Regions from separate parts of the Vibrio sp. T3Y01 genome, predicted to be linked through region 3. Evidence: predicted binding sites of a transcription regulator. Region 3 holds the regulator's gene; each other region holds the start of a gene.
What was found. Region 3 encodes PurR, which represses purine synthesis genes. Its sites were predicted from a motif close to TNANGNAAACGTTTNCNTNA; they were not measured.

Region 1 (10,015 bases), on a different contig from region 3:
CTGTGTCACTTAGAGGACGTGCTTCACCAGTACCGCCAGCTGCAAGGTTACCTCGAGTTTCGCCTTTAGCAGGGATTCGAGCTAGGCAGTAAGGCATTGGCTCACCGTCAACTACAAGAATACGCTTATCACCGTTGCTGATGTCAGGAACGAAAGTCTGTGCCATCGCGTAGTTTTGACCGTGGTTAGTCAGTGTTTCTATGATCACTGATACGTTTGGATCGCCTTCTTTCACACGGAAGATCGATGCACCACCCATACCATCAAGTGGTTTAAGGATTACGTCGCCATGCTTCTCGCGGAATTCTTTGATTTTCTCCGCTTTGCGAGTCACGATGGTGGTTGGTGTTAGTGCAGGGAACCATGCTGTGAACAGCTTCTCGTTACAGTCACGTAGGCTTTGTGGTTTGTTTACGATCAGTGCGCCATTCTCTTCAGCACGCTCAAGAATGTAGGTTGCGTAGATGTACTCAGTATCAAACGGAGGATCTTTACGCATCAGTACAGCATCTAAATCAGATAGCGCGATAGTCTGTTCTGACTTGAATTCATACCAACCATTTGGATCTTCTTTGAGCTCAACGACCTTAGTGTCTGCAATCGCTACGCCTTGATCTAAGTGTAGATCATTCATTTCCATGTAATGGATTTCGTAACCACGACGCTGAGCTTCAAGCATCATGGCAAAGCTAGAGTCTTTTTTGATGTTAATGGATGAAATTGGATCCATTACGATGCCAAGTTTGATCATTTTTTTCTCCTAGCCTAGATCGCCAAAACGGACTTGTAAGGCAGTAATTGCGGTTAGAGCTGCTGTTTCGGTACGAAGTACACGTGGGCCGAGTAGCGTCTCTTCAAATTTGTATTGTTCTGTCATGCCGATTTCTTCAGCCGACAAGCCACCTTCAGGGCCGATCAATAGGCGTACCTTACTGATAGGTTCTGGAAGGGTATTAATTGAGTATTTTGCACGAGGATGTAAGTTCAGCTTTAATGCTTCACTCGGTTCGCTACACCATTCTTCAAGTTGCATGATAGGGCGAATCACTGGAACTGTATTTCGACCGCACTGCTCACACGCTGCGATCGCAATTTTCTGCCACTGAGCGAGTTTTTTCTCGAAGCGTTTAGCATCTAGTTTAACGCCGCAGCGTTCTGAAATCAGAGGAGTAATGGTATTCACACCAAGCTCTACTGATTTTTGGATTGTGAACTCCATTTTGTCACCACGTGAGATCACTTGCCCCAAATGTAAGTCTAATGGAGATTCACTGCTGCGCTCGATTCGCTCAGTAACATTAACCGTCACATTCTTCTTTGATACTTCAGCAATTGTCGCTGGAAATTCAGCACCACTGCCATCAAAAAGAAGCACTTCTTGACCTTCTTTCATACGAAGGACACGACCAACATGACCCGCGGCATCTTCGCCTAAAGCGAGTGAACCTAACTGATGAATGCGTTCTGGGTGATGGATACGAGGGATTCTCATGCTGGTAAACCTATAAATATGATCATTTGGGTATTTTGTCTCTGCCTAACATGGATGCTTTTAGTTGAAAAAACAAGGGTAGAGCAAGAGTTTCAGGGGCAATTCTGAAACTCTTGTTTGAGACGGCTAGGAATGTGGGTTACGCGAGTGGCGTTATTTACAAGCTGGATAAACAAATGGGTTGTGATTCCCTTGGATGGCATAGATACGCTCATCACGAGTACATTCCCACTCATCGACAGGGAACTGCTTGTTCCACGCCATCATCAGATTGGTTTGCTGTTTAGATAGCTTGAAACCATACTCTTGGCTCATGTAAAGATAAGTTCGAGCGATAGATCCTTTTGCTCTGTCTGGCGGCATCACCTTACGTTGCTTGAAGTTGACCTGCATTTCACACTGACCATAGCTTACTCCATCCATCCCATTCCACTGACTGAAATTGTAGTTGGAGCGATCCCCGTTAACCTCACCAATCGCCGGCGTTAAGTTGTGAAGGTCGGCTTCCATGGATTTGAATATTTTGTCATTGCGGGTGCAGTTCTTGCGTCCACCGTCTTGCCAGCATTGTCGCTGGTGGCCAAATTGCCAAGCGGGAACCACGTGTTCCCACTCAATTCGACTGGCCCGCTTTTGTTGCTTTCGCACTTGATAACCACAGCCTGCAAGATCTGGAATGCCTTTCTTTTTGTCTTTCCAAGTAATGTCACAGCCACAATAGAATGAAGTCGGGTGATCAAGGTAAATCTTCACGGCTTCTTTTTTTGCTTTGGAGAATGAGCTTGGTGGAGCGGCGAAAACGCTTTGGGTTACCAGTAGGCCAAATACTATCGATAAGTAAAAAGACACCGATAGGCCAAATGCTTTTGGAGTGGTTTTATACATAGAAAAAGACTGATAAAAGTATGATAAACATCAGTCTAGCACCCAAAGGATGGATTTCTCCATTACATTTCTATCATGAATTCCATTGAGTGCAGTTTTCTAAATTGGCGAGGGGCGCGATAAAATAAAGCTGGCGCCGAGTCGGGGAGTTAGCTGAGTTGCGTGCCTGTAAAGGCTAAGGTTTGATTACACTGCTGGCAGCGGTAGCTTGACTGGTTACGTAACACCTTGTTGTGACGTCTGATAGAAAGTGGATAAACCGTGCAGGCACAGCGATACTCAAAGGTCTTCCCTTGCACTGAGGATATCTCAAAGCTATGGGTCGTTTTAGCTGGCACGTTGAATACCTTTTCCATCACGTATTTCCATTCATTCCCGTGAGGTCTCACTCGTCCAAAGACTTGATGTGTGATCAGATGTGCCAGTTCATGAGGCACCACCTCGTTAATGAAGGCATCCTCATTCTCGGCGAAGAGTACATGGTTAAGCTTAATTTCATTGAGCTGAAGGTAGGCCTTTCCTGCCGCTTTACCTCTTAACTTGTAAGTCATGGTCGGGCATGGGAATTCACGAGAAAAATGTTGATTAGCGATAGCTAGGCACTCGGCCAATTTCTTATTTGCTCGATGTTGTTGCGGGGTGTAAGACAAACGTTGTTAACTCCAAAAAAGGCCTCAGCGTTTAAGCTAAGGCCTCATCATAACATTGCTCGTTATTCTGGCGATAATTTATAGGTGGTGATTCTTCTTGATGATTTCGTGGTAGGCATGCCATGTACCATAACCAAGTAGCGGCATGGTGACGATCATACCAATGCCGTAGGTTGCAAAGCCCACCAGAATACCGGCACAAATAATACTTGCCCACACCACCATTGCAGGGATGTTGGATTTCACGGCATTGAAGCTGGTGAAGATTGCGCTCATCACATCCACGCGTCTCTCCATCATCAATGGAATAGAAAATGCCGAGATGCTGAAGATTAGGCTGGCGATAACAAATCCAATCACAGAACCCGTGATCAAGAAGGGCGCAAACTCTGCTAATGGTGCGCCTTGTACTGATGGATACAAAGCGTGCAATAGAGCGGCGATACGCATCCAGAATATCATCGCGACCATTAATACAATCGCAAAGGCCCACTGGTGAGTCGAGTTGCGAGTAATGGCTTTCATTGAATGGAATAGGCTGGCGTTGTGCCCTTTTTCTCTTTCCCAGGCTGCGTCATACAAGCCCAGAGCAAGAAAAGGTCCTATCAGCATGTACACAATCAAGCTTGGCATCACCACCAAGTGTGTTCCTTGCCATTGGACAAGTTGAACAATGGCGATTGCCGCTCCCATAAAGCATAAACCGTAAAATGCGCTGATTAATGGCATTCTTACTAAGTCATGCAGAGCAAGCGACAACCAATGAAAGGGTGCGGAAATACTGATTTGGTTGCAAGGAATGGTGCGAGCGTAATCCTTATCGCTGACCTTGTGTTTTTTATCGTTCAGTTCGGATGGGTGCGCGGTACGAGGCATAGATCCCCCTAGTTAAATAACGTCCTAGTTATAATTCCATAAGACTCATCGGTGTGGCTTGTGTGAGAGTTATGGTGTTGAGCTAAATTGCTCTTTGTCATCCCAGTTTTTGTTCTAGCGTGCATTTAACGAGCGTTATCAGACTGAATTAATTTAAGTTAAATGTGAGCTTGATCGCCTAGGAGTTACCTTAACTATTGTCAGTAGTGTTAGAAAACACAAATTATCAGCGGCTTTTTATACTTAGTGGTTATCGGTAAAGAAGGGCGTTAGAGAAAGAAGTAGCCAGTGAAGGTTCGGTAAGTACATAAAAATAAAGCCCTTACTAAGCAGTAAGGGCTTTAAAGAAACAAATCGCAGTGGCTAAATTATTTTAGGCCAGCGAAGTCAGCAAGGATTGCTGCTTTGTCAGTCGCTTCCCAAGGGAACTCTTCACGACCGAAGTGACCATATGCTGCAGTCTGCTTGTAGATAGGCTGAAGAAGGTTCAGCATCTCTTGAAGACCGTATGGACGTAGGTCGAAGTTTTGACGAACTGCTTCAATGATGATTTCGTGCGCTACTTTCTCAGTACCGAACGTTTCAACCATGATTGATGTTGGATCAGCAACACCGATAGCGTAAGACAGTTGAATCTCACAACGGTCAGCCATACCAGCTGCAACGATGTTTTTCGCAACGTAACGTGCTGCGTAAGCTGCAGAACGGTCAACCTTTGATGGATCTTTACCAGAGAATGCACCGCCACCGTGACGAGCTGCGCCGCCGTAGGTATCAACGATGATCTTACGACCAGTTAGACCACAGTCACCCATTGGGCCACCGATTACGAAACGGCCTGTTGGGTTGATGAAGAAGTTAGTGTCTTTGTTGATCCACTCTGAAGGAAGTACTGGCTTGATGATCTCTTCCATTACCGCTTCACGTAGGTCAGGTGTTGTTACCGAATCACAGTGTTGAGTAGAAAGAACAACAGCATCGATACCAACGATCTTACCTTGGTCGTACTGGAAAGTAACTTGAGATTTCGCATCTGGGCGAAGGAAGTCTAGCTTGCCGCTCTTACGTACTTCAGCTTGCTTTTTAACAAGAAGGTGAGAGTAAGTGATTGGAGCTGGCATTAGGATTTCAGTTTCGTTAGTCGCGTAACCAAACATGATGCCTTGGTCGCCTGCGCCTTGCTCTTTCGGGTCTGCTTTATCAACACCTTGGTTGATGTCTGGAGACTGCTTACCAATTGTGTTTAGAACGGCACAAGAGTCAGCGTCAAAGCCCATATCAGAGTGAACGTAACCAATTTCACGAACTGTTTCACGAGTGATCTCTTCGATATCAACCCATGCAGAAGTTGTTACTTCACCGCCAACCATAACCATGCCGGTTTTTACGTAAGTCTCACAAGCAACACGTGCTTTTGGATCTTGTTCTAAGATGGCATCAAGAACAGCATCAGAGATTTGGTCTGCAATTTTATCTGGATGACCTTCTGAAACAGATTCAGAAGTGAATAGGTGCTTAGCCATGAGAGCTCCACTTTTAGTTTTTGGTGTAAATAGTTCATGGCGTCGCAAGCTAGGAAGCGCCGCCATTAAATACAGTATATTTTGTAGGTGTTTCTACATCTAGACGTCTATTCTAAATTCCAGCGGTCGAATTACAAGCTCTTTTTTATGATATGCCATAACTAAACGTTTGCGTGTTGGTTGAGATAAGCGGCTGACAAGTGATGTAAATGTTCGAAAATTGCGAAAAATGACCGTTAAAATGCCAGTAAAACGTTTGCAGTCGCAATAGTCGTTTGAGAGAATACCCGCGCTAATTAAAATGAAAACATTAGCACTATCTCTTTTTTAAATCGCTTATGTATCCAGGAGCAGACATGCCTTCTCGTAAAGATCTAGCCAATGCAATCCGCGCACTTAGCATGGACGGTGTTCAACAAGCAAATTCAGGCCACCCAGGCGCACCTATGGGTATGGCTGACATCGCTGAAGTTCTTTGGCGTGGCCACTTGAACCACAACCCAGCAAACCCAGAGTGGGCTGACCGCGACCGTTTTATCCTGTCTAACGGCCATGGTTCAATGTTGATTTACTCTCTGCTTCACCTTGCAGGCTACGAGCTTTCAATTGAAGATCTGAAAAACTTCCGTCAACTACACTCTAAGACTCCTGGTCACCCAGAGTACGGTTACGCTCCTGGTATCGAGACAACGACGGGTCCACTAGGTCAAGGCATCACTAACGCTGTTGGTATGGCAATGGCAGAGAAAGCACTGGCTGCACAGTTCAACAAAGAAGGTCACGACATCGTAGACCACTACACTTATGCATTCATGGGTGATGGCTGTCTGATGGAAGGTATCTCTCACGAAGCATGTTCACTAGCTGGTACGCTAGGTCTTGGTAAGCTGGTTGCTTTCTGGGATGACAACGGTATCTCTATCGATGGTGAAGTGGAAGGTTGGTTCTCTGACGATACTCCTAAGCGTTTTGAAGCATACGGCTGGCACGTAATTCCAGCAGTAGACGGTCACGATCCTGAAGCAATCAATGCAGCTATCGAAGCAGCTAAAGCAGACCCTCGTCCAACGCTTATCTGTACTAAAACTATCATCGGTTTTGGTTCTCCAAACAAAGCAGGTACGCACGACTGCCACGGCGCTCCACTAGGTGCTGATGAAATCACAGCAACTAAAGCAGCGCTTGGCTGGGAACACGGTCCTTTCGAAATCCCAGCAGATATCGCAGCTGAGTGGAATGCGAAAGAAGCGGGCGCAGCAAAAGAAGCGGCGTGGAACGCGAAGTTTGACGCTTACGCAGCGGCTTACCCAGAGCTAGCAGCAGAATTCAAACGTCGTACTAACGGTGAACTTCCAGCACAGTGGGAAGAGAAAGCAAACGCAATCATTGCTGATCTTCAAGCTAACCCTGCAAACATTGCTTCACGTAAAGCATCTCAAAATGCTCTAGAAGCGTTTGGTCAAATGCTTCCAGAATTCATGGGCGGCTCTGCTGACCTAGCGCCTTCGAACCTAACTATGTGGTCCGGCTCTAAGTCTCTAGAAGCAAATGACTTCTCTGGTAACTACATCCACTACGGTGTACGTGAATTCGGTATGACTGCGATCATGAACGGTATCGCTCTGCACGGTGGTTTCGTACCATACGGCGCGACATTCCTAATGTTCATGGAATACGCTCGTAACGCAATGCGTATGGCTGCTCTGATGAAAGTTCAGAACATCCAAGTTTACACGCATGACTCTATCGGTCTTGGCGAAGATGGCCCAACTCACCAACCAGTTGAGCAAATGGCTTCTCTACGTCTGACTCCAAACATGAGCACATGGCGTCCATGTGACCAAGTTGAGTCTGCAGTCGCTTGGAAACTGGCTATCGAACGTAAAGACGGTCCAACGTCTCTAATCTTCTCTCGTCAAAACCTTGCGCAGCAAGAGCGTAGCGAAGAGCAAGTAGCTAACATCGCGAAGGGTGGTTACATCCTGAAAGATTGTGAAGGTAAGCCAGAGCTGATCCTTATCGCTACAGGTTCTGAAGTTGAGCTAGCGGTTAACGCTGCGGCTGAACTAACAGCTGAAGGTAAGAAGGTACGCGTAGTATCTATGCCTGCAACTGACGCATTCGACAAGCAAGACGCTGAGTACCGTGAATCTGTACTTCCATCTGACGTAACAGCTCGTATCGCTATCGAAGCTGGCATCGCTGACTTCTGGTACAAGTATGTTGGTTTTGGTGGCAAGATCATCGGTATGACAACGTTTGGCGAATCTGCACCTGCAGGTGAGCTATTCAAGATGTTCGGTTTCACTACTGAAAACGTAGTAAACACAGCAAAAGAGCTTCTTGCTTAATCATTGCTTGTTAGCCTCGTGCTAACAAGCAATGAAAGAAAAACCGAGCTATCAGGCTCGGTTTTTTAGTAATATACAAATTTTAGGCTATTCGAATTCATTACCCCAATTGTCCAGCTCTTTAGTGCAACATACTTTACATGTCACGTACCTATCCATGCTGTAGTAGTGGCCGCCATTGATAATTGAGTTAGCAAAAAGCTTAATTCTACCGAGTAAACTTTTGTCGGTATCATAACTGCTTGTCTGGCGAACAAGAATTTCACTATGTGGTGTGTCTTTATTGCATGTCTTGCAAAAATGAGTCGCTGGGTATCCAGACATAACCTTTTCCTTTGGTTGAGAAAACTGGGTTAGAAACAGCCGTAGAACTAGGTAAGACTCATCACTTGAATAACTACATTAATCAAGACTGATAATCAATGCTAATAGATTGCTTTTGTCTAGTTAGACAACTCAACTAATGCCTTTTGGGTAGGATTCAGTTATTATCTGTTGCACGAAATTTTGGTTAGATGTACGGAACTATGCTAAAAGTCGCGATAAACGGATTTGGACGAATAGGGCGTAACGTATTACGCGCTGTTTATGAAAGTGGCAAAAGCCAACAAATCAAAGTAGTAGCTGTCAATGAGCTTGCTCAGCCTGACGCTATGGCTCACCTATTACAGTACGATACCAGTCACGGTCGCTTCGGTAAGAAGATCTCCAACGACCAAGAACACATCTATGTCCATCATGGCATCGGCGTGGAAGATAAAGGTGAGTTCGATACGATTCGTATTCTACACCTTGCTGATATCGAGTTGCTGCCATGGCGTGACCTAGAAGTGGACATCGTTCTTGATTGCACTGGTGTTTACGGTTGCCGTGCAGACGGCCTAGCGCACATTGCTGCTGGCGCGAAGAAGGTATTGTTCTCACACCCGGGCGCTAATGACCTAGACAACACCATTATCTACGGTGTGAATCACGATACTATCGAAGCCGACCACAGAATCGTTTCTAACGGTTCATGCACCACCAACTGTATCGTTCCTATTATTAAGGTTCTTGATGAAGCCTTTGGCATCGAGTCAGGCACCATCACGACCATTCACTCTTCGATGAATGATCAGCAAGTAATTGATGCGTACCACAGCGACCTTCGTCGTACTCGAGCTGCAAGCCAATCCATTATTCCCGTCGATACTAAGCTGCATAAAGGTATTGAAAGAATCTTCCCGAAATTTTCTAACAAGTTTGAAGCTATTTCTGTGCGAGTGCCGACGGTTAATGTTACGGCTATGGATTTAAGTGTCACAATTAATACGAATGTGAAAGTTAATGACGTAAATCAAACCATTGTTAACGCATCTCAGTGTACATTACACAACATCGTTGACTATACTGAAGCGCCGCTCGTATCCATTGACTTTAATCATGATCCCCATAGCGCGATTGTTGATGGTTCACAAACTCGAGTGAGCAATGGCCACTTAGTGAAAATGCTAGTGTGGTGTGATAATGAATGGGGCTTTGCGAACCGAATGCTGGATACGGTTCTTGCAATGCAAGCTTCAGAAGGCAAGAAGTAAGACCTAGAAGCAAATGTGCGGATTATTTATTTTTTAGCTTGAAATAAATGCGAAGTGTCCACATATTATGAGTAGCTAAAGTATTACCAGTTGAATAATTTATAGGCTTAGCAGGGTTGCTGAGTTTCCAAAACTTTATTTTTATTTAAATTTGAGAGGACAAATCATGTCTGTGATCAAGATGACTGACCTGGAACTTGCAGGTAAACGCGTATTTATCCGTGCTGACCTAAACGTACCAGTAAAAGACGGTAAAGTAACTTCAGATGCACGTATCCTAGCATCTCTACCAACTATCAAGCTTTGCCTAGAAGCTGGTGCAAAAGTAATGGTTACTTCTCACCTTGGTCGTCCTACTGAAGGCGAATACAACGAAGAGTTCTCTCTAGCTCCTGTAGTTAACTACCTAAACGACGCACTAGATTGCGAAGTTAAACTAGCTAAAGATTACCTAAACGGCCTAGAGCTAAACGCTGGTGAGCTTGTTGTTCTAGAAAACGTTCGCTTCAACAAAGGCGAGAAGAAAAACGAAGAAGAGCTATCTAAAGCATACGCATCTCTATGTGACATCTTCGTAATGGATGCATTCGGTACGGCTCACCGTGCACAAGCATCTACTCACGGTGTTGGTACTCACGCTCCTGTAGCATGTGCTGGTCCT
Region 2 (10,015 bases), on a different contig from region 3:
CTAATAGTCCCATCAACAACAATGCTATGTAGCGCATATTGATCCTAATATTCAAAGCTTGTGCCTTGATGATAAGCAACTATGGATTGAGGGGCAAGGTCGTTAGCGCCCACTGTGTTTAATAACCACAAAATATCACCTGACCATGATAAAGCGCTAACTTATAAACTGAATTTTCGGACCTTGTTCGATATAAAACATCACTATGATAAATAAATTTGATCTATTTTGTGTAGCAATCGATTGCTAAGTGATAGAATCGCGCGAATTTTATTTTTCACTTTTCATATAACGACCAATCTAAGGACATATCATGAAAAATGCATTGCAAGGTGCACAAATGCTGTTTGTGGCTTTTGGTGCGCTTGTACTCGTGCCGCTACTGACAGGACTTGATCCCAACGTTGCACTCTTTGGCGCAGGTATCGGTACCCTTTTATTCCAACTTATTACACGCCGTTCAGTGCCAATCTTCTTAGCGTCTTCTTTTGCATTCATCGCTCCTATTATGTTTGGTATCCAAACTTGGGGGATTGGTGCAACCATGGGTGGCCTAATGGCAGCAGGTGTTGTGTATGTTTTAATGGGCGCTCTGATCAAAGTGAGAGGCGTTGGCTTTATTCATAAGCTGCTTCCACCTGTAGTGGTTGGCCCTGTAATTATGGTGATTGGTTTAGGCCTAGCACCCGTTGCGGTAAACATGGCTTTAGGTAAGACCGGCGATGGCGCCGTTCAACTGGTTGATGCAGACGCAGCACTGTGGATCTCATCAATCTCACTGCTCGTAACCATCATCATCAGTGTATTTTCGAAAGGCTTCCTAAAGCTACTACCTATCTTCGGCGGTATTATCGCAGGTTACATTACGAGCCTGGTTTACGGCGCAGTCGACTTCACACCGGTTGCTCAAGCATCGTGGTTGGCACTACCAAACTTCACCATGCCTGAATTCAACATCAACGCTATCTTCTTCATGGTGTTTGTTGCGATTGCACCTGCCGTTGAGCACGTAGGTGACATGCTGGCGATTTCCAACGTGACGGGTAAAGACTATCTTAAGAAGCCAGGCCTGCACCGCACAATCACAGGTGACGGCGTGGCAACAATAGCTGCTTCTATGCTGGGCGCTCCACCAAACACAACTTACAGTGAAGTAACTGGCGCGGTGATGCTAACGAAAGCGTTTAACCCTGTAATCATGACTTGGGCTGCAGTAACCGCTATCGTTCTTGCATTGGTTGGTAAGCTAGGCGCATTACTGCAAACCATTCCGGTTCCAGTGATGGGCGGTATCATGATTCTTCTGTTTGGCTCTATCGCAACCGTAGGTCTTAACACGCTAATCAAGAACAACGTTGACCTCCACAAATCACGTAACCTTGTCATTGTTGGTATTACCCTAGTATTCGGTATTGGCGGAATGGCTTTTGGTATCGGCGACTTCAGCCTACAGGGCGTAAGCTTATGCGGTATCGTGGCGATTCTACTTAACCTAGTACTTCCTGAAGAGCTAGGTGACAACACTGTGGTAGACAAGGCTCAAATCGACTAACAGTTGAGTCTGGTTAGATGCCGACAAACTGGAAGATCAAAAAAGGGAGAGCATCGAATGCTCTCCCTTTTTATTAATACGGGTAATGAAGTGAATTCAGTAAATTAAAACAACGGAACCCACTTAATCTAAAAACCGAATTACTTAGTACCGAAGATCTTATCACCAGCATCGCCAAGACCAGGAACAATGTAGCCCTTGTCGTTTAGCTTCTCATCGATTGCTGCAGTGTAAAGTTCAACATCTGGGTGCGCTTTTTCTAGAGCTGCAATACCTTCGGGAGCCGCTACAAGCACAAGAATCTTGAAGTGCTTACAACCTTTCTCTTTCATTAGGTCGATAGTTGCGATCATAGAACCACCCGTTGCAAGCATTGGGTCTACCACTAGAGCGATACGCTCATCGATGTTAGATGCAAGCTTGTTGAAGTATGGTACTGGCTCAAGCGTTTCTTCGTCACGGTAGATACCAACAACGCTGATACGTGCGCTTGGGATATGCTCAAGAACACCGTCCATCATGCCTAGACCAGCACGTAGGATTGGCACTACTGTTACTTTTTTACCTTTAATTTGGTCAACTTCAACTGGGCCGTCCCAACCATTAATAGTTACACGTTCAGTTTCAAAGTCTGATGTCGCTTCGTATGTTAGAAGGCTACCCACTTCTGTCGCTAGCTCACGAAAACGCTTAGTGCTAATCTCACCTTCACGCATCAGGCCAATTTTATGTTTTACTAGCGGGTGTTTCACTTCAACAACTTTCATTTCCAACTCCGGCAATATTTAAACAAACCTGTAGATTATACACGAACTCTAAGGTTATTTCAGAATCTTTATTCTAATAAAAAAAACCGCGCAAACGTTTGCTCTTCATATTCAAGCCCTGTTAGAATAGCGCCGTTTTCACATCCAACTTAAGTTCGAGGACTATCCCGTGAGTGGTAATACTTCTTCTCTAAGCTACAAAGACGCTGGTGTTGATATCGACGCAGGTAATGCACTAGTAGACCGTATTAAAGGTGCTGTTAAACGCACTCGTCGCCCTGAAGTAATGGGCGGTATTGGTGGCTTTGGCGCCCTATGTGAACTTCCAACGAAATACAAAGAGCCAGTACTTGTTTCAGGTACTGATGGTGTTGGTACTAAACTTCGCCTTGCTTTGGATCTGAAAAAACACGACACCATTGGTATCGACCTAGTGGCAATGTGTGTGAACGACCTAATCGTTCAAGGTGGTGAGCCTTTATTCTTCCTAGACTACTACGCAACAGGTAAGCTAGATGTAGACACAGCAGCAGACGTTGTTTCTGGCATCGCTGAAGGTTGTGTTCAAGCTGGTTGTGCACTTATCGGTGGTGAAACCGCTGAAATGCCGGGCATGTACGAAGGCGACGACTACGATGTTGCTGGCTTCTGTGTTGGCGTTGTAGAAAAAGCTGACATCATCGACGGTACTAAAGTAGCTGCAGGCGACGCACTTATCGCTGTTGGCTCAAGTGGTCCACACTCAAACGGTTATTCTCTAATTCGTAAAGTTCTAGAAGTTTCTGGTGCTGATAAGAGTGAAGAGCTAGAAGGTCGCACTATCGGTGAACACCTACTAGAACCAACTAAGATTTACATCAAATCAGCACTTAAGATGATTGCTGAGCATGACATTCATGCTATCTCGCACATCACTGGTGGTGGTTTCTGGGAAAACATCCCTCGCGTACTTCCTGAAGGTACTAAAGCTGTGATTGATGGTAAGAGCTGGGAATGGCCTGCTATCTTCAACTGGCTACAAGAGAAAGGTAACGTGGAAACATTTGAAATGTACCGCACTTTCAACTGTGGTGTTGGCCTAGTTGTAGCTCTACCTAAAGACCAAGCAGACGCTGCTGTTGAACTACTGAAAGCTGAAGGCGAAAACGCTTGGGTTATCGGTGAGATCGCAAACGCTGAAGCAGGCGAAGAGCAAGTTGAAATCAAATAAGTGATACGTTCACTTACTTAGTTAATCAATGAGGACCTAATGGTCCTCATTTTGCTATTTGGCCCGCAGAAAACCTTAGTTTATGTAGGTAATATAGATACCAATCGTAGTAAGTAACTGGTCATCCTAGCTTGTTAAAACGCTCGATCACGTCGTTAGAAATTTTGATTGTAGGATAACTACTTATCTAAAATCTCTGCCTTGTTCTCAAGCCTTTTTCCTGCGCTATTTATGAGCACTTACTTACTGTGATTGGTATAAACTCCAGTTAATCAATCGTATGACCCACTTTATGAAAAACAATCACTCTCAGAAAACCACTCACTCTCAGAAAAACATCGTTGTGTTAGTTTCAGGAAGCGGAAGCAACTTACAGGCGATCTTAGATGCCTGCGATAGCAATATGATTGATGCTTCAGTTAAAGCTGTCTTCTCAAATAAGGCAGAGGCCTTTGGCTTAGAGCGAGCGAAGACCGCTGGTGTCGATGCACACTCAGTAAATCCAAAAGATTTCGGCTCTCGTGAAGAGTTTGACCATGAACTAATGATACAAATCGATGCATACCAACCAGACTTGATCGTACTGGCAGGCTACATGCGTATTTTGAGTTCGGAATTTGTTCGACACTACGCAGGAAAAATGGTCAATATCCACCCTTCTCTATTACCGAAATACCCAGGTTTACATACCCACCAGCGAGCGATTGATGCTCAAGACAAAGAACATGGAACTAGTGTGCACTTTGTTACCGAAGAGCTAGATGGTGGTCCTGTGATCTTACAAGCCAAAGTGCCTGTGTTTGAGGACGATGATGCCGACCTGCTAGCGGGGCGAGTACTCACTCAAGAGCACGCAATCTATCCGATGGTTTGTAAGTGGTTTGCAGAAGGCCGTTTATCAATGATAAATGGACAAGCGGTGTTAGACGGAAAAGTACTAGGTAAACACGGTTACGCAGAAGAGTAATTCCAAGAATACAAAAAGGCCGTTAACTGACGAGTGCAGTTAACGGCCTTTTTTATCGAATCAAGTAACGAGACGTTTAGCTCAATGGTTCAGTAGGCGCTTGGCTCGCGACCTTTTTAGGCGCATAAGCAACATCTTCCAACTCTTTGTGATTGTTGCCAATCAGTTCACCGGAATGAAACAGCGCGTATTCACCAGGCTTCATTCTAAACCACTCTTCGTTGGCGGTAAGCGGTTGAGTCGCCACCACCGTCACCACATCATTCGGTGTGGTTTCTTCTTGGAAGTTAATCTCAACATCTTCGTCGATTAAGCTTGCATTACCAAAAGGCGCACGTCTCGTTATCCAATATAAATGGTTAGTACAGTATGTCATTACGTACTCACCATCGCTCAGCAACATATTGAAAACGCCTTTCTCTCTCAGCTTATCGCAACACTCAGCAACGAAGCGGAACATCCCTTCCATATCTTGTGGCGGCTCAGGAAAACGCTCTTCAAGTTGCTTCAGCAGCCAACAGAACGAAAGCTCGCTATCTGTTTCGCCAACAGGTCTAAAGCGGCCACTAACAAGATCATCGTAATCAGATAACTGGCCATTATGAGCAAAGGTCCAATACCTTCCCCAGAGTTCACGAGTAAAAGGGTGGGTATTTTCTAGATTCACACCACCACGGTTGGCTTGACGAATATGGCTGACAACAGCTTGGCTTTTAATGGGGTAGTTTTGAACCAACTCTGCGATCTTAGATTCACAGCTAGGGTTAGGATCTTTAAAAGTACGAAAACCCTTACCCTCATAGAAGGTAATTCCCCAGCCATCGCGGTGTGGGCCAGTGTTGCCCCCACGTTGCATAAGACCAGTAAAACTAAAACAAATATCCGTTGGCACATTCGCGCTCATACCGAGCAATTCACACATGGTTTAATCTACTCCCTATTGAAACCAACAGAGCCACAAACCTAGGCTCCAAATGTCTGTAAAACTGTTATTCCATCTCTTTTTCGACAAGCTGAATCACAATATGGATGATCTTAATGTGAATCTCTTGGATGCGGTCTGCGTAACCAAAGTGTGGTACTCGGATTTCGATATCCGCACAGCCTGCCATTTTACCGCCGTCTTTACCGGTCAGTGCGATGGTTTTCATGCCTTTCGCTTGAGCTGCTTCAATGGCTTTTAGGATGTTGCCTGAGTTACCTGAAGTTGATAAACCAAACAACACATCGCCTTTACGGCCTACCGCTTCTACATAACGAGAAAATACGTGATCGTAGCCGAAGTCATTACTTACACAAGATAAGTGACTAGGATCTGAAATTGCAATACCTGCGTAACCTGGGCGGTTTTCACGGTATCGGCCTGTCAGTTCTTCTGCGAAATGCATTGCATCACAGTGTGAGCCACCGTTACCACAAGAAAGTACTTTACCTTCTTGTTTGAATGAGTCAGCAATCAATTTTGCCGCCGCTTCAATTTGAGCAATGTTATGGTCATCGCTCAAAAACTTGTTAAGAACGTCAGCAGCTTCGTTCAATTCACTTTTGATTAGGTCTTGGTACATAAGGCTTATCTCTTATTTTTATGACGCAGCTTAACGTGCGCGACATGAGAGCTGAGGTTTTTTCCCTCTTTTACCTGAGTTTACCCACAAACATGAAATAGTGTCGACACTTAAGCCCAAAGATTGCCACCTTAATTAGTCAGTCATTGCCGATTCGTCCAAATAATCACCACCAACCTCTCACAATTAGAACTTTAACTCTACTCAGATCACTTTTTACCCAACTTTGAGTTTTACAAATATTTAATATTTTGTTTACACTTGACTGGTTAGACCTCTTACCTAAAACTTAATAACAATAAGTGATCTCTGAAAAGGAAATCGATCATGAACATATTGCTCTCCCTACTCGGCATGACAGCTATCTTAGGTGTCTGTCTCTACCACAGAGTTAGCTTGGTACGCGCATTAATCGCATTAACTGGAACGATGGTAGCTTTAACGCTATTCGGCGACGTAGCGGTTACTGGCTGGCTTTGTTACCTATTAGCGGTTGCTATTTTTGCTGTGCCAGCCATTCGTCAAACTCTCATCAGCCAAAAAGCGCTTTCTGTATTTAAGAAAGTACTACCGGCAATGTCTCAGACAGAAAAAGAAGCACTGGAAGCCGGCACCGTTTGGTGGGAAGCAGAGTTATTTAAAGGCAAGCCTGAATGGAAAAAGCTACAAAACATCGCTGATCCAAAACTGTCTGAAGCAGAACAAGCGTTCCTAGACGGCCCGGTAAACACGGTGTGTGAAATGGTCAATGATTACCAAGTCACCCATGAGCTTGCAGATTTACCGCCAGAAGTGTGGCAATACCTGAAAGATCATAAGTTCTTCGCCATGATCATCAAGAAAAAATACGGCGGTTTAGAATTCTCAGCTTACGCTCAATCTCTCGTTCTACAGAAACTAACGGGCGTTTCCAGCGTGCTGTCATCAACGGTTGGTGTACCTAACTCGTTAGGCCCAGGTGAGCTGTTGCAACACTACGGTACAGAAGAACAAAGAAACCACTACCTTCCACGCTTGGCAGAAGGTAAAGAGATCCCTTGTTTTGCCCTAACTAGCCCAGAGGCAGGCTCTGATGCTGGCTCTATCCCAGACTACGGTGTGGTATGTAAAGGCGAATGGCAAGGTGAAGAAGTTCTAGGGATGCGCCTAACTTGGAACAAGCGCTACATCACTCTCGCACCAGTTGCGACCGTACTTGGCTTGGCCTTTAAACTGCGTGACCCAGACGGCTTACTGGGTGACCAACAAGACCTTGGCATCACATGTGCCCTTATCCCAACCGATTTGAAAGGTGTGGAGATTGGTAACCGCCACTTCCCGCTTAACGTTCCTTTCCAAAATGGTCCAACTCAAGGTAACGATATTTTCGTTCCTATTGATTTCATTATTGGTGGTCAGAAAATGGCAGGCCAAGGTTGGAGAATGCTAGTTGAATGTCTGTCAGTTGGCCGTGGTATCACCCTGCCATCAAACTCAACGGGTGGTATCAAAACAGCGGCACTTGCAACGGGCGCTTACGCTCGTATCCGTCGCCAATTCAAACAACCAATTGGTCGCATGGAAGGGGTTGAAGAGCCACTAGCACGCCTCGGTGGTAATGCTTATGTCATGGATGCAGCAAGTAACCTGACCGTTGCTGGTATTGACCTTGGTGAAAAGCCTTCGGTTATCTCTGCAATCGTTAAGTATCACTGTACGCACCGTGGTCAACGCAGCATCATCGATGCAATGGACATCGTAGGTGGTAAAGGTATTTGCTTAGGTCCATCGAACTTCCTAGCTCGTGGCTACCAAGGCTCTCCAATTGCGATTACCGTTGAGGGTGCAAATATTCTGACTCGTTCGATGATCATCTATGGTCAAGGTGCAATTCGTTGTCACCCTTACGTACTTAATGAAATGGAAGCGGCTTACTCTGAAAGCAGCGATGCTCTTGATAAGTTTGACTCAGCATTAGCGGGCCATGTTAGCTTTACGCTAAGTAACCTAGTTCGTAGTTTGTGGTTTGGTTTAACTGATGGCCGAGGTTCGGACACACCAACACCAGCAAATAGCACAGATAAGCAGACAAAACGCTATTACCAACAACTGAACCGTTACAGTGCTAACCTAGCGCTACTGTCTGACATCTCAATGGCAGTACTAGGCGGCTCACTAAAACGCAGAGAGCGCCTATCTGCTCGTCTAGGTGATATCCTGAGTCAACTTTACTTAGGTTCTGCAACACTAAAACGCTTTGAGAGCGAAGGTAGCAACGCAGAAGATCTACCGCTAGTACACTGGGGTATGCAAGACAGCTTGCGTCAAACTGAAGTGGCAATTGATGAGTTCTTAGCTAACTTCCCTAACCCTGTAGTTGGCCGCCTGCTACGTGTTGTGTTGATGCCATTTGGCCGTATCCGTCGTGCACCAAACGACAAACTGGATAGCCAAGTCGCACACATCCTACAAACACCGAGTGCTACACGCTCACGAATCGGCCGTGGTCAATACTTAGCGGATACTCAGTACAACGCAGTAGGTAAGATTGAGAAAGCACTTGAGGTTATTCTTCAAGCTGAGCCGCTGTTCGACAAAGTCTGCAAAGAGACGCATCAAAAACGCGCCTTCCTACGACTTGATTTGGTCGCTCAATTAGGTCTTGAGAAAGGCATTTTGACTGAGCAAGAAGCAGCATTGTTGGAAAGTGCAGAGCAACATCGACTGTACACCATCAACGTTGATGACTTCTCGCCAGAGGAACTAGCAGCAAAGCCCCAGTATCCAGGCCAATCGATTGATAACGTAGCCTAGATTTAGCTATAAAAACAAAACGGGACTCCTATGAGTCCCGTTTTTTTATTCTAGATATGATGAACATGTCACATGTTCCGAGTGCGAGATTGAATAGCTCTCTCAAAATAACTCAATCATGCAGATGGTTACTTAGGAGCCTTAAGTTGCATCTCTGGTTGAGCTCTCTTTTTGGCAGTCACTTTACGAACCACAAACCAAATCAGTAGCCCCAATAGAATAGCAACCACGTTACCTACCCCAATAATAATCATACTGCGTTGTCTGTCTTCTTCTCGCTTCTTGAGTATCATCATCTCAGTAGCGATACGCTTTTGCTCGGCTAACGCTTCTTCTTGCAGACGGCGGGATTCCGCTAAATCAATATCTTGAACCACACTGTAAGAGTGCTCGGAAATAGGGAACGTCAATGGTCGTTGGCTAGAAGCATCGGTGGCATAAACCATTCCAGACCAGTTATAAATCCCAAGTTCACCATTATAAGGGATCTCCAAAGGCACCTTCATCGCATCGACATCCGCTTGCCCTTGCTTATACATCACGTATTCATCTGGTGCTGTATGCTCAACGTGCACCGCTAACGAACTCGGCTCTATCATTCCCTGCTCGCCAGAGACCACGATAGTATGAGGTAGGCCATCTTTGCGAGACTGGATAAAGGTGGTGGTGATAGGTGTCGGATAAACCAAAACTTCTTGTTCTTGCGCTCGTAAAAACACGCCATTGCCGGAAGTGATGCGCGCGCGGTATTTGCCCGGCTCTATATCGATAGGTAAAGATACAGTGAAGACGCCGTCCCCTGCTTTTTCATCAAGATCAACGCCATCGTCAGCAAATTCACCCATCACAACTGGGACTGGGCGCGCTTCTCTCACTAAAGATTCTTCGTTTTCGACAAATTTAGTAAACGTCACCTTGAGCTTCACTCGATCAAGGAAATCACGTAGCACCAAGGGCTTACCATCAGAGGTGAGACGGGCAGTGAATTTAATACGCTCAGTCTGGTACAGCTTGTCTGGAAATTCATTCGCATCCAAAACAAGATGAGACAGTAGCTTGATATTGTTCTTAGGAGAGACCTTCCCTACCGCTTGCCATGGGCCCGGCATCGGCTTATCAATAGAGACAATGTCCATTGAGGATTCTTCATACCAACGGACA
Region 3 (10,015 bases):
CGAGCATGACTGTCTGAAACGTTCTGAATCAATACATCCGTTGGCTTCACATGGCTTGGAAGACCTTGGATAACGAACGGCTTGATGTCTACTTTCTTGTCACGACCAGCAACTTGCTGCAGTTTTACTGCAAACAGTAGGCGTTGGTTACGAGAGTTCACCACATCTAACGCTGCATAACATGCGCCTGGCTGAAGCTTACCGTAAAGGCCTTTATCACGAGATGACTGTGAGCTGCCTGCTTCCGTTGTGTTACGGAAATGCAGAAGGCTTTGGTCAGGGATAAGTGCTGTAATGAATGCCGCCATTGTGGTCGACTTACCTGCACCGTTACCGCCAGAAAGCGTTGTAACCAATCCATCAATATCAAAAGTACGTGCGAAGAAGCCGTTCCAGTTGACCATGGTTAATGATTGATACTTACCTCTTTCAATCATGCTTCACCTTCTACTTTTGTTTGTTCGCCGTCGTTTGACTCAAGGTCAAAATCAGCTTGATCGTTAAAAATATCTTGTTGACCGTTTTCATCTACATCTGATGTAGCTTCAGCTTTCTCTTCATTCAACAAGCTACCTTGGTTAGGTTCTTGAGTATGCACCACAGCCTCACCATCACGGATAAGGCGCAGTTGAGCTTCTTTCATGTCATCGCCAACACGTACGTCCGCACCAAAACGGAATACCGCTTCGCTGATACGGAATTTGCCCGTTTCGCCAATCGCAATCAACATGCCGATACGGCGTAGGCGACGCAGAGAAGTACGCACTTTTTCAAACAGTTTTTCTTTGTCTAAATCAGAACCAGACGCACGGTTTGTTGCTAGCTTCATGAGTTTTTTCTCATCCGCTAGTGCCATTAGCTCTTCAAATAGCTCTTGGTTAGTGAAGATACCTTCGTGTGCCAAACGCTCTGGGCTTAGGTACAAGAAACACAATACCTTGCCAACAAGCATGTCTAGCTCAGACAACACACTACGACCAATTAAAGACGTAGAACGCGGACGCAGATAGAAGAAACCTTCCGGAGCTTTCACAAGTTCTGTGTTGTAGCGTTGGTAGAAATGCTGAAGCTCAACTTCAAAATCAGATAGTAACGCGTGGTTATCTAGGTCTTCTGTTGAAATATGCTTACCTGAACGCAGCATGCTGTCTAGCGCAGGGAACAGTGGGTTCGCTATCGCTTTTACCAGTTTCTCTGGCATGTAATCATCAGTACTTGTTAATGACATTGGCTTGTACCTTTGCACCGAAATCGTTGATTGCCTGCCAATCTGGCTGAATAGCCTGATAGTCAGACTCTGAGTAACCTAAGCGCACCGCTTGGTCGACAACAATTCTGGCTAAATCAAAATGGTGTGTGCGAGGGTGTTCAGCGAGGTAGTCGCGTAACACAAGGCCAAGATCGATTGGCGCACCTTGCTGTTTGTGAGCTTTTAACATATCTGCAATTCTTTCAGACAGCAGATCGTTCACTTGCTCAAATTCTTCGTACTCTACGTCAAGTGGCGCTTGTCCTGTTACTTCGTCATCACGAAGCACTAGTGCTTCATCACGAAGATCCGTCAGCTTCTCAGCGTCGGCATAAGTTAGTAGCCACGGCGCATCAAAGTATTCCGTCACAGATTGACGTAGACGTTGGCTGAAGGCACGGTTCTTATCCATATCAATCGCGGTACGGATAAACTTGTGAACGTGACGGTCATAGCCGATCCATAGATCAATCGCTTGTTGGCCCCAACTTGTGATTCGGTCGAGCTTCATTTGCAGACCAAACAGGGTTTCGCCAACAAACTCGAGTTCATCGTCGCCGTAAACAATTTCTTGAATATCGAGGATCTGTGTTTGCAGTTCATCACCTGCCGCTTGCAAGGTATCTTGCAACTCTTTTAGCGTGGCTGAGGTTTCTGATAGCAAGACTTCACAGTTGTTGATCGCTTCACGCCAATCTTTATTAAGAAGGTCGGCAATCTGCTGTTTTACGGTCTGCTGCTGCTCATCCATAACGCGTTGGTTAAGATCAATCTGATCGAAAATTTCACCAACAGAGTACTTAAGCACGCCGTAAACGTTCTTTCTCCAATGCCCTGGCATTCCACCTTTCTGTGCTGCTTCAATAGCTTTTGCCATTTCATCCGCAACCATAGAAAGTTGGATAGACAGTTTTAATTTAGAGAACTGACGGTGACGTAAATAATAATCTGAGATACCAATTGCCAACGGTGACAAGCGGTAGATGCTTGCGCCATCGGTAATTTCGCTGGTAAAGCGGCTAATCAGCTTCTGTTTAACCAACTCATTAATTGCATTATTGGCACGAAACGCTGAGGCTTCACCAGTATCTTCAAACAGTCGAGTGACGATAGTAAACGCATCATGCAGTTCACCCTCGCCCAGCTCTTCATCGAACCTTTCATTGCTTAATACTGCAATAGCAATCAAAAATGCTAAGCGCTCTGGCGGCAAGTTTAATGAAAAATCATGCTGCTTGACCCAGCCCACCAACTCATCAATTGGCTGCTCTTCGGCAGTTTGAGTCATTTCACTCATTGTGGTTCCTGTTACTGTTCTTCGTCATATCAAACACAGTAGATATGACGCCTATTTCTTTATAACGCGGGCTTCTTACGATTGCATAGCGCATATTGTGGTTTCTTTTACCACATTCATCACTGTTATTGCGCAGGTTTTTGAGCCCAAACGTGAATATAACGGCCTAGTGACAGATATGGCTCTTGGCGACATAGCTGTTTTTCTAGTTCCAATACATCTTCAAATTGGTAATCGCCCATGTACTCCATATTACCTATGTAGTCACTGAAGGAGCGAATGCCTGATTTACCACAGATTTCTAGACCAGCGTCTTCTATCCATTGATAAACCTCTTCTGGCTTCAAGCCTTTTTGTGGTTGCAGCTTAAACCGTTTTCGATGTGGCATCCCATTCAATACATGAGGAATGTTGCCACAAATCACATTTTTCAGGACTAATCCGTGGTGGTTGTAAAACATTATCGAGGCAATACCACCCGGTTTGACTTGTTCAAGTAGCAAATCAAGTGCTTCTTTAGGATCGGCTAGCCACTCCATAACGGCGTGAAACATCACAAAGTCGACTTTATCGTCGAGATGCTCTGCCACTTTTTGTACCGGAGAATGGATAAACTGATATTGCTCTAACAGCCCTGCTTCGGTGATCCCTTCTTGAGCCAGTTTTAGCATCTCAGAAGAGAGATCACATAGAGAAACCTTATGACCAAGTGCCGCAATTTTTTGCGACATCTGTGCCAATCCGCCTCCGGCATCAAGCACATGCAGTGGAAAAGTAGAATCTTCAAACTTGCTCAAAGCTTGTTCTAAATCTTCCCATACGATGATCTGACGGATCTCTCCTTTGTCAGAGCCGTAAATATTTTTTGCAAATTTGTGGGCAATATCGTCGAAATTACGGTCTTCAGTCACGGCTACTTGAGTTATTATGTCCTATCGTGCCTGCTATTCTGTCACAGGAATTTCAGGAATAAAGAGGCGATGTCTCTTTTTACTACTAAGTGATGTTTTTTCGGACTATTCGGATATGTTTGAGCTGAAAAAAGTAGTGTCTTCATTACTGATGCCACTACCAGCAATGTTAATTCTCGCATTTCTGGGCTTAGCCCTAGTGATGTTTACTACTAAAAGAAAGACTGGTTGCTTAATTACCCTCTCAGCCCTCTGTGGTATTTTCCTAATCGCTTTCCAGCCAGTTTCTAGTCAACTATTAATGCCAATGGAAAGGCAGCACACTGCATTTTTACCTGTCGACGAAACCGTCGATTACGTGATGGTTCTTGGTAGCGGCCACGTCGTTGATGACCAGATCCCACCAACATCTGAACTGAGTCGCACAGGCTTGATGCGTTTGAGTGAAGGTATTCGCATTTTACGCCTCTACCCGGGCGCTAAACTGATTCTTTCTGGCTACGGCGCTGGTACAGAAGTCAGCAACGCACGAATGATGGCTAAGGTAGCCCTAGCACTCGGTGTGGCAAAGCCTGATATCATTCTGCTGGAAACAGCCAAAGACACTTGGGAAGAAGCCCGCCAAGCCGCTGCGTTCGTTAAGAATAAAAGAATGGTGTTGGTGACTTCAGCAAGCCATATGACACGTGCTCTCAACGAATTTAACGCGGCTGGTATGAAACCATTACCGGCACCGACCAACTACCTAGCACAAGAAGGTATTGTTGAGCCTTGGAATAAGTACATGCCTAAGGCGATTTATCTTGAACAGACAGAGCGTTACTGGCATGAGACCATGGGGTTGGTTTGGCAAAGCCTACGTGACTGGCTAGACACCAGCAGTGATATTGCAGAAGAGCCAATCGTCGTGCCTGAAGCTTCGAGCCTAGCTGAAGATGAGAATGTCGTTTCGGCAGCTCAGCCTCAATAAGCAGTCTACATAAAAGACTGAGTCATAAAAAAGCCGAGACATCACTGATGATGTCTCGGCTTTTTAATATTTACTATTCTAGCGGACTAACATGTCCCGCAAGACTTAGTCACCAGCGAACATGTAACCTTCACCATGGACCGTCACAAAGATTTGTGGATTCTTAGGGTCGAATTCCATTTTTGCACGCATGCGTCGAATCAGTACGTCGATAGTACGATCATTTGGCGCGTCTACTCGGTGGCTGATCATATTAAGAATACGTTCACGGCTTAATACCTGGTTAGGGTAAGAAGACAACGCAACCAATAATTCATATTCAGCTTTCGTCAGTTTTACTGGTTCACCGTTTTTGCTTAACGCACGACGAGGGATATCAAATGTCCACTCACCAAAACGAACCACTGATTCATCTTCAGATTCTTCAACCGCACCTGCTGCTGTTTTACGAGCGGCAGAAATACGCCAAAGTAGGTTTTTAACTCGAACCAGTAACTCGCGAAGTTCGAAGGGTTTAGTAACGTAATCGTCAGCGCCCATTTCAAGGCCAACAATTTTGTCGATGCTATCCGTGCGTCCAGTAACTAAAATAATTCCAATGTCTGATTGACTGCGTAATTCGCGAGTTAGCATCAATCCATCTTCGCCTGGTAAGTTGATGTCCAGCATAATGAGGTCAACGTTGTTTTCTTCTAACACGTTTCTCATTTGAGCGCCGCTTTCTGCTTCGCTTACTGTGTACCCTTCGTTCTGGAAATAACCAACCAGTTTACTACGGGTCACCACATCATCTTCTACGACTAATACGTGATAGCTCATCTACACCACTTTTCTTATTTAATAGTTTCGGTGACTATTCTATTCATAACTAGTAACAATTCTAGTGGTACTGTAGATAAATGCCAGAAACATGGATTTTTTTTGATACAAGACAATCTTAAACCTTGCTATTTGTCGTCTGGCACAATTCAATATAGGCATTACTACTAACGAGTAACTTTGCATTTCGCAAATAACCTCGTCATCAGCCTTGGTGTGTAAAAAACACCACAAGACTAAATCAGGATTTACGTAATGAAAGATACGAAAGCGTTCAATGAGCAAAGAGCAGAAATTTACTGGTGGTTATCAAGCTTATTCGCCAAAGAGCTCACTCAAGATGAACTTGACCACTACCACTCTGTTGAAATTCGTTCTTTCTTAACTGGTTTAGGCGAAAATGAAACACTCAAACCTGCGATTGATAGCTTAGTTGATGCACTAAACCGCTTACAAACACGTGAAGATGCACAACTGGAACTGGCTGCTGACTTTTGTGACCTATTCCTAAAGACAGACAAGCATGGTGCCCTTCCCTACGCTTCGATGTACATCGGTGAAACTGGGCTATTAAACGATAAGCCAGCAAAAGAGATGGAAGAGATCATGGCTAAGCACAACTTAGTGGTTAACCAAGATCTAAAAGAACCAGCAGACCACATCGCTATTGAACTCGACTTCCTAGGTAACCTAATCATTCGCTCTAATGAAACAGAATCAGAGGAAGAGTTAGAAAAGTCGTTCGAAGTTCAACAGCAGTTTATTGAGCAACAGCTACTCACTTGGATTCCAAAGTTCAAGGTTAAGTGTCATGAGGTTGATGAGTTCGGTTTCTATGCATCAGTATCATCGCTGCTACTGGCATTCTGTCAATTAGACACTCAATATTTGGCTGGTGAATAGCTTATTAGATGACTAGGTAAATAAATTCAGTAGAATGTGACAATTCACCCGGATTTCTGGGTGAATTTTATTGCGAGTATTTTCTAGTCAGTCTAAAATTGTGACCGCAAACGATAAAATATGAAACATTCACGAAATGCTATGCTTATTAAGTTTCAGAGCATTTCGGTGTTAAGACAAGCCGCTCAATAGCGGTTTTTTGTTTTTTAACACTTTAGTACCCAAAGAGCCCTACACGTTTAAGCTCTTAGTTAGGTAGCTTAACGGCTACTTCATTCCGTACTTTGGGGAAAGTAGCTTCTAATAGGATAAAACCATGGCCACTATAAAAGATGTCGCTCGCTTAGCCGGCGTATCAACAACAACCGTTTCTCACGTAATCAACAAAACCCGTTTTGTTGCAGAAGCGACTCAAGAAAAAGTAAATAAAGCGGTAGACGAATTAAACTATGCACCAAGTGCTGTTGCTCGTAGTTTGAAGTGTAATTCAACACGAACCATCGGCATGCTAGTGACTCAATCAACCAACCTATTCTTCTCAGAAGTTATCGATGGTGTTGAGAGCTACTGCTACCGTCAAGGTTACACTTTGATCCTGTGTAACACGGGTGGTATCTATGAGAAGCAACGTGACTACATTCGAATGCTTGCAGAGAAACGTGTAGATGGCATCTTGGTTATGTGTTCAGACCTAACTGAAGAACTGAGAGAGATGTTAGACCGTCACGCTGACATCCCTAAAGTAGTCATGGACTGGGGCCCGGAGAGTTCTCAAGCAGATAAGATCATCGATAACTCTGAAGAAGGTGGCTACCTAGCGACTAAATACCTAATCGACCGCGGTCACTCAAAGATTGCTTGTTTAAGTGGCCACTTAGACAAAGCGGCGTGTGTGGAGCGTATCGCTGGTTACAAGCGCGCTTTGGAAGAAGCTAACATTACTGCAAATGACGACATGATCATCGAAGGTAACTTTGAGTGTGATACTGCCGTTCTAGCCGCTGACAAAATTGTTGATATGGAAGATCGCCCGACAGCTGTATTCTGCTTCAACGATACCATGGCACTAGGCTTGATGAGCCGCCTACAGCAGAAAGGCATCCGTATCCCTGAAGATATCTCTATCATTGGCTACGATAACATCGAACTGGCTGAGTACTTCTCTCCACCATTGACTACCGTTCACCAACCGAAGCGCCGTGTCGGTAAGAACGCCTTCGAAATTCTGCTTGAGCGTATTAAAGACAAAGACCATGAAAAACGCGTCTTCGAAATGCACCCAGAAATTGTTGAACGTAGTACAGTTAAAACGTTAAATTAACTGATAAATTGAGTTTATTTTCATCAAGCGCACCTTTGGGTGCGTTTTTTTTATCAGCAACTAAAATAAACCTAGTTTCATATAATAAAGATCATTAATTGAAGCAGTATCACACTTTGAAATAACAAGTGTGAGCCTCATTCAACAAAAACTTTATTCTATTCAATCAGTCACGCACAGGGCAAATCACTTGAAAAGGTGAGACGCAAAGCTTCCGGCCTAAACCACTCGTTGGTATGGTAGCGGGGTTACCGATGGCAAAATGCAGTAACTACTAATAATTTAGTAATTTACGGCTTATTGACAATGTAATTGCAACATTTTGCTAATCTCTCGGACCTGCTTATTTGGTGGCGTAGTTCAAATACACCGAGATAAATAACATGGATAAACCGATACTAAAGGACTCAATGAAGTTATTTGAGCCCCTAGGAAAAATAAAATCACGCTCAATGTTTGGTGGATTCGGTCTTTTTGCTGATGACACTATGTTTGCTCTGGTTGTTAATGACCAGTTGCACATACGAGCAGACAAAGGCACAACAAAACAGTTCGAGCAACAAGGGTTTCAACCGTACGTCTACAAAAAGCGTGGTTTCCCTGTCGTAACTAAATATTTCGCTCTACCCGAAGGCTTATGGCAAGACCAAGAGAAAATCTTGCAGCTTGCGACTACGTCTCTGGGCTTTGCAAAAGAAGAGAAAGCTGAACAGTCCGCTGCTAAGCCAACTCGACTCAAAGACCTCCCGAATCTTCGACTCGCCACCGAGCGCATGTTGAAGAAAGCTGGAATTGATTCCGTAGAACGTTTATATGAATCTGGCTCTGTAAACGCATTTAATGCCATCAAGGATTCTCATGCGTCCTCCGTCAGTATTGAACTGCTTTGGGCACTAGAGGGGGCGATCAATGGCACCCATTGGTCGGTTATCCCGCAGCAACGTCGTGAAGAGCTTATCAGTCGCGTCAATTAACATTTTCAGTACACCTTTTTATACAACTAAGCCGCATTTCTGCGGCTTTTTTTTCGATTCTGAATGTTAGATAGTCTGCGGCCTTAATGCTCTATCAATACCCTAAAAGGATGGGCGATAATTATACTTAAAGTCTACTTTGACCATCGGAACGAAGTTAATCTCTCCAGAAGAATTCATTATCTCTTTAACTTTAATGCTCCCGTTTCTAATTTCAAACGAACGCACGTCTACCTTTTCCGATGCTTGAGGTAGGATTTTGCTAAGCTCATATGAGCCTTTGCCGTTTATATCCATCCAGATTTGTTTTCCAGATTCGTAAGCCTGTGATTGGCTCGCCACTACATCCCCTTTAAAGATTTTAGATTCTACAGCGGCTCTATGATAGATACCCGAACCCATAGCTTGGAAAGAGAGAAGGCCTGTTGTAGCGATAACCGTTATCATTGATAATAATTTCATAGCTAGCTCCTTAGTTGTCTGCCTGAATAATTATCTAAAACAATCTTCATGCCTCGATTGTTACGTATATAGAACGAGCCAAGACCAAAACTCTTTCAACTTTTTGTCACTTTTTACGTGGTACAAATTATTACGATTGAAATAATTTAGGCAAAACAAGTCTCTAGTAGAGCGTTACCACCTTCTAATAAACGAGTATTTTTCCACATCTATCTATATCACTAACACAAGGCTAACTAATTGGGTTAGCGGGTCAAACCTAATTCATCACCTAGACTAAATAGTTTTTTATTATCTTATGAAAGTTAATCTATGCTTTGCCTGTCTATCTATACTAATGGTATGCATTGAAAATTTGAGGAAGTATCAATGAGTAAGAAAATGATATTAGGTATTGTATTGGTCGTAACGATCGTTTTATTAGGCATTAATTTTGGCCAATACCTCACGCTCGAAAACGCCAAAGCACAGCAAGCGGTGCTAAACGACTACATTGAAAGTAACTTTATTGCCGCCGCGGCGACGTACTTTATCGCATATGTATTGATCACCGCCTTCTCCATCCCGGGAGCAGCCGTTGTTACACTACTTGGTGCTGCGCTGTTTGGCTTCTGGAATAGTTTGTTATTGGTATCTTTCGCCAGTGCAATAGGCGCAACTCTTGCCTTTTTGAGTAGTCGTTACCTACTGCGAGACTGGATTCAAACTAAGTTTGGCGACAAACTCACTACGATTAATAAAGGCGTTGAAAAAGACGGCGCTTTTTACTTGTTTTCTTTGCGACTTATCCCAGTGTTTCCGTTTTTCCTTATCAACCTGCTGATGGGCTTAACACCCATGTCGGTGACTCGCTACTATGTAACAAGCCAAATCGGCATGTTGCCTGGTACTGCAGTCTTCTTGAATGCTGGTACCCAACTCGCAGAAATTGATTCGCTTTCAGGCATCGTTTCACCTTCTGTACTATTGTCATTTGCATTATTGGGGGTGTTCCCAATTATCGCTAAATGGTTGATGAGCAAGTTTCGTTCAGCACCGGTTGCGGAATAATAATTGTGGCCGGATAAGGTTCTATATCAATGAAAATCTTCAGTGCATCAAATCCGACA

Region 1: a site for PurR is predicted at 5,584-5,603, ahead of metK (methionine adenosyltransferase). Genes of this name have one in related genera too.
Region 2: a site for PurR is predicted at 2,406-2,425, ahead of purM (phosphoribosylformylglycinamidine cyclo-ligase). Genes of this name have one in related genera too.

Annotation. Positions count from the first base shown of each region.
Region 1 covers NZ_VTXJ01000025.1:13,983-23,997, forward strand. Annotated here, with positions in the region: gene gshB (glutathione synthase) at 1-751, opposite strand, end outside; gene rsmE (16S rRNA (uracil(1498)-N(3))-methyltransferase) at 761-1,492, opposite strand; gene F0232_RS21045 (endonuclease) at 1,646-2,377, opposite strand; gene F0232_RS21050 (SprT family zinc-dependent metalloprotease) at 2,527-3,027, opposite strand; gene F0232_RS21055 (DUF2189 domain-containing protein) at 3,106-3,903, opposite strand; gene metK (methionine adenosyltransferase) at 4,272-5,426, opposite strand; gene tkt (transketolase) at 5,783-7,777, shown strand; gene F0232_RS21070 (hypothetical protein) at 7,865-8,101, opposite strand; gene epd (erythrose-4-phosphate dehydrogenase) at 8,305-9,354, shown strand; gene F0232_RS21080 (phosphoglycerate kinase) at 9,521-10,015, shown strand, end outside.
Region 2 covers NZ_VTXJ01000019.1:16,320-26,334, forward strand. Annotated here, with positions in the region: gene F0232_RS18310 (DUF2066 domain-containing protein) at 1-37, opposite strand, end outside; gene F0232_RS18315 (uracil-xanthine permease family protein) at 314-1,552, shown strand; gene upp (uracil phosphoribosyltransferase) at 1,693-2,319, opposite strand; gene purM (phosphoribosylformylglycinamidine cyclo-ligase) at 2,489-3,529, shown strand; gene purN (phosphoribosylglycinamide formyltransferase) at 3,822-4,496, shown strand; gene F0232_RS18335 (class II glutamine amidotransferase) at 4,573-5,418, opposite strand; gene lpcA (D-sedoheptulose 7-phosphate isomerase) at 5,486-6,061, opposite strand; gene fadE (acyl-CoA dehydrogenase FadE) at 6,389-8,854, shown strand; gene F0232_RS18350 (TIGR03503 family protein) at 8,983-10,015, opposite strand, start outside.
Region 3 covers NZ_VTXJ01000005.1:150,396-160,410, reverse strand. Annotated here, with positions in the region: gene mukB (chromosome partition protein MukB) at 1-437, opposite strand, end outside; gene mukE (chromosome partition protein MukE) at 434-1,228, opposite strand; gene mukF (chromosome partition protein MukF) at 1,209-2,546, opposite strand; gene cmoM (tRNA uridine 5-oxyacetic acid(34) methyltransferase CmoM) at 2,672-3,457, opposite strand; gene elyC (envelope biogenesis factor ElyC) at 3,573-4,427, shown strand; gene torR (two-component system response regulator TorR) at 4,533-5,246, opposite strand; gene torD (molecular chaperone TorD) at 5,502-6,149, shown strand; gene purR (HTH-type transcriptional repressor PurR) at 6,466-7,470, shown strand; cyclic di-GMP riboswitch class I at 7,641-7,726, shown strand; gene F0232_RS07555 (TfoX/Sxy family DNA transformation protein) at 7,854-8,444, shown strand; gene F0232_RS07550 (DUF3316 domain-containing protein) at 8,547-8,906, opposite strand; gene F0232_RS07545 (TVP38/TMEM64 family protein) at 9,276-9,956, shown strand; gene F0232_RS07540 (DUF2007 domain-containing protein) at 9,986-10,015, shown strand, end outside.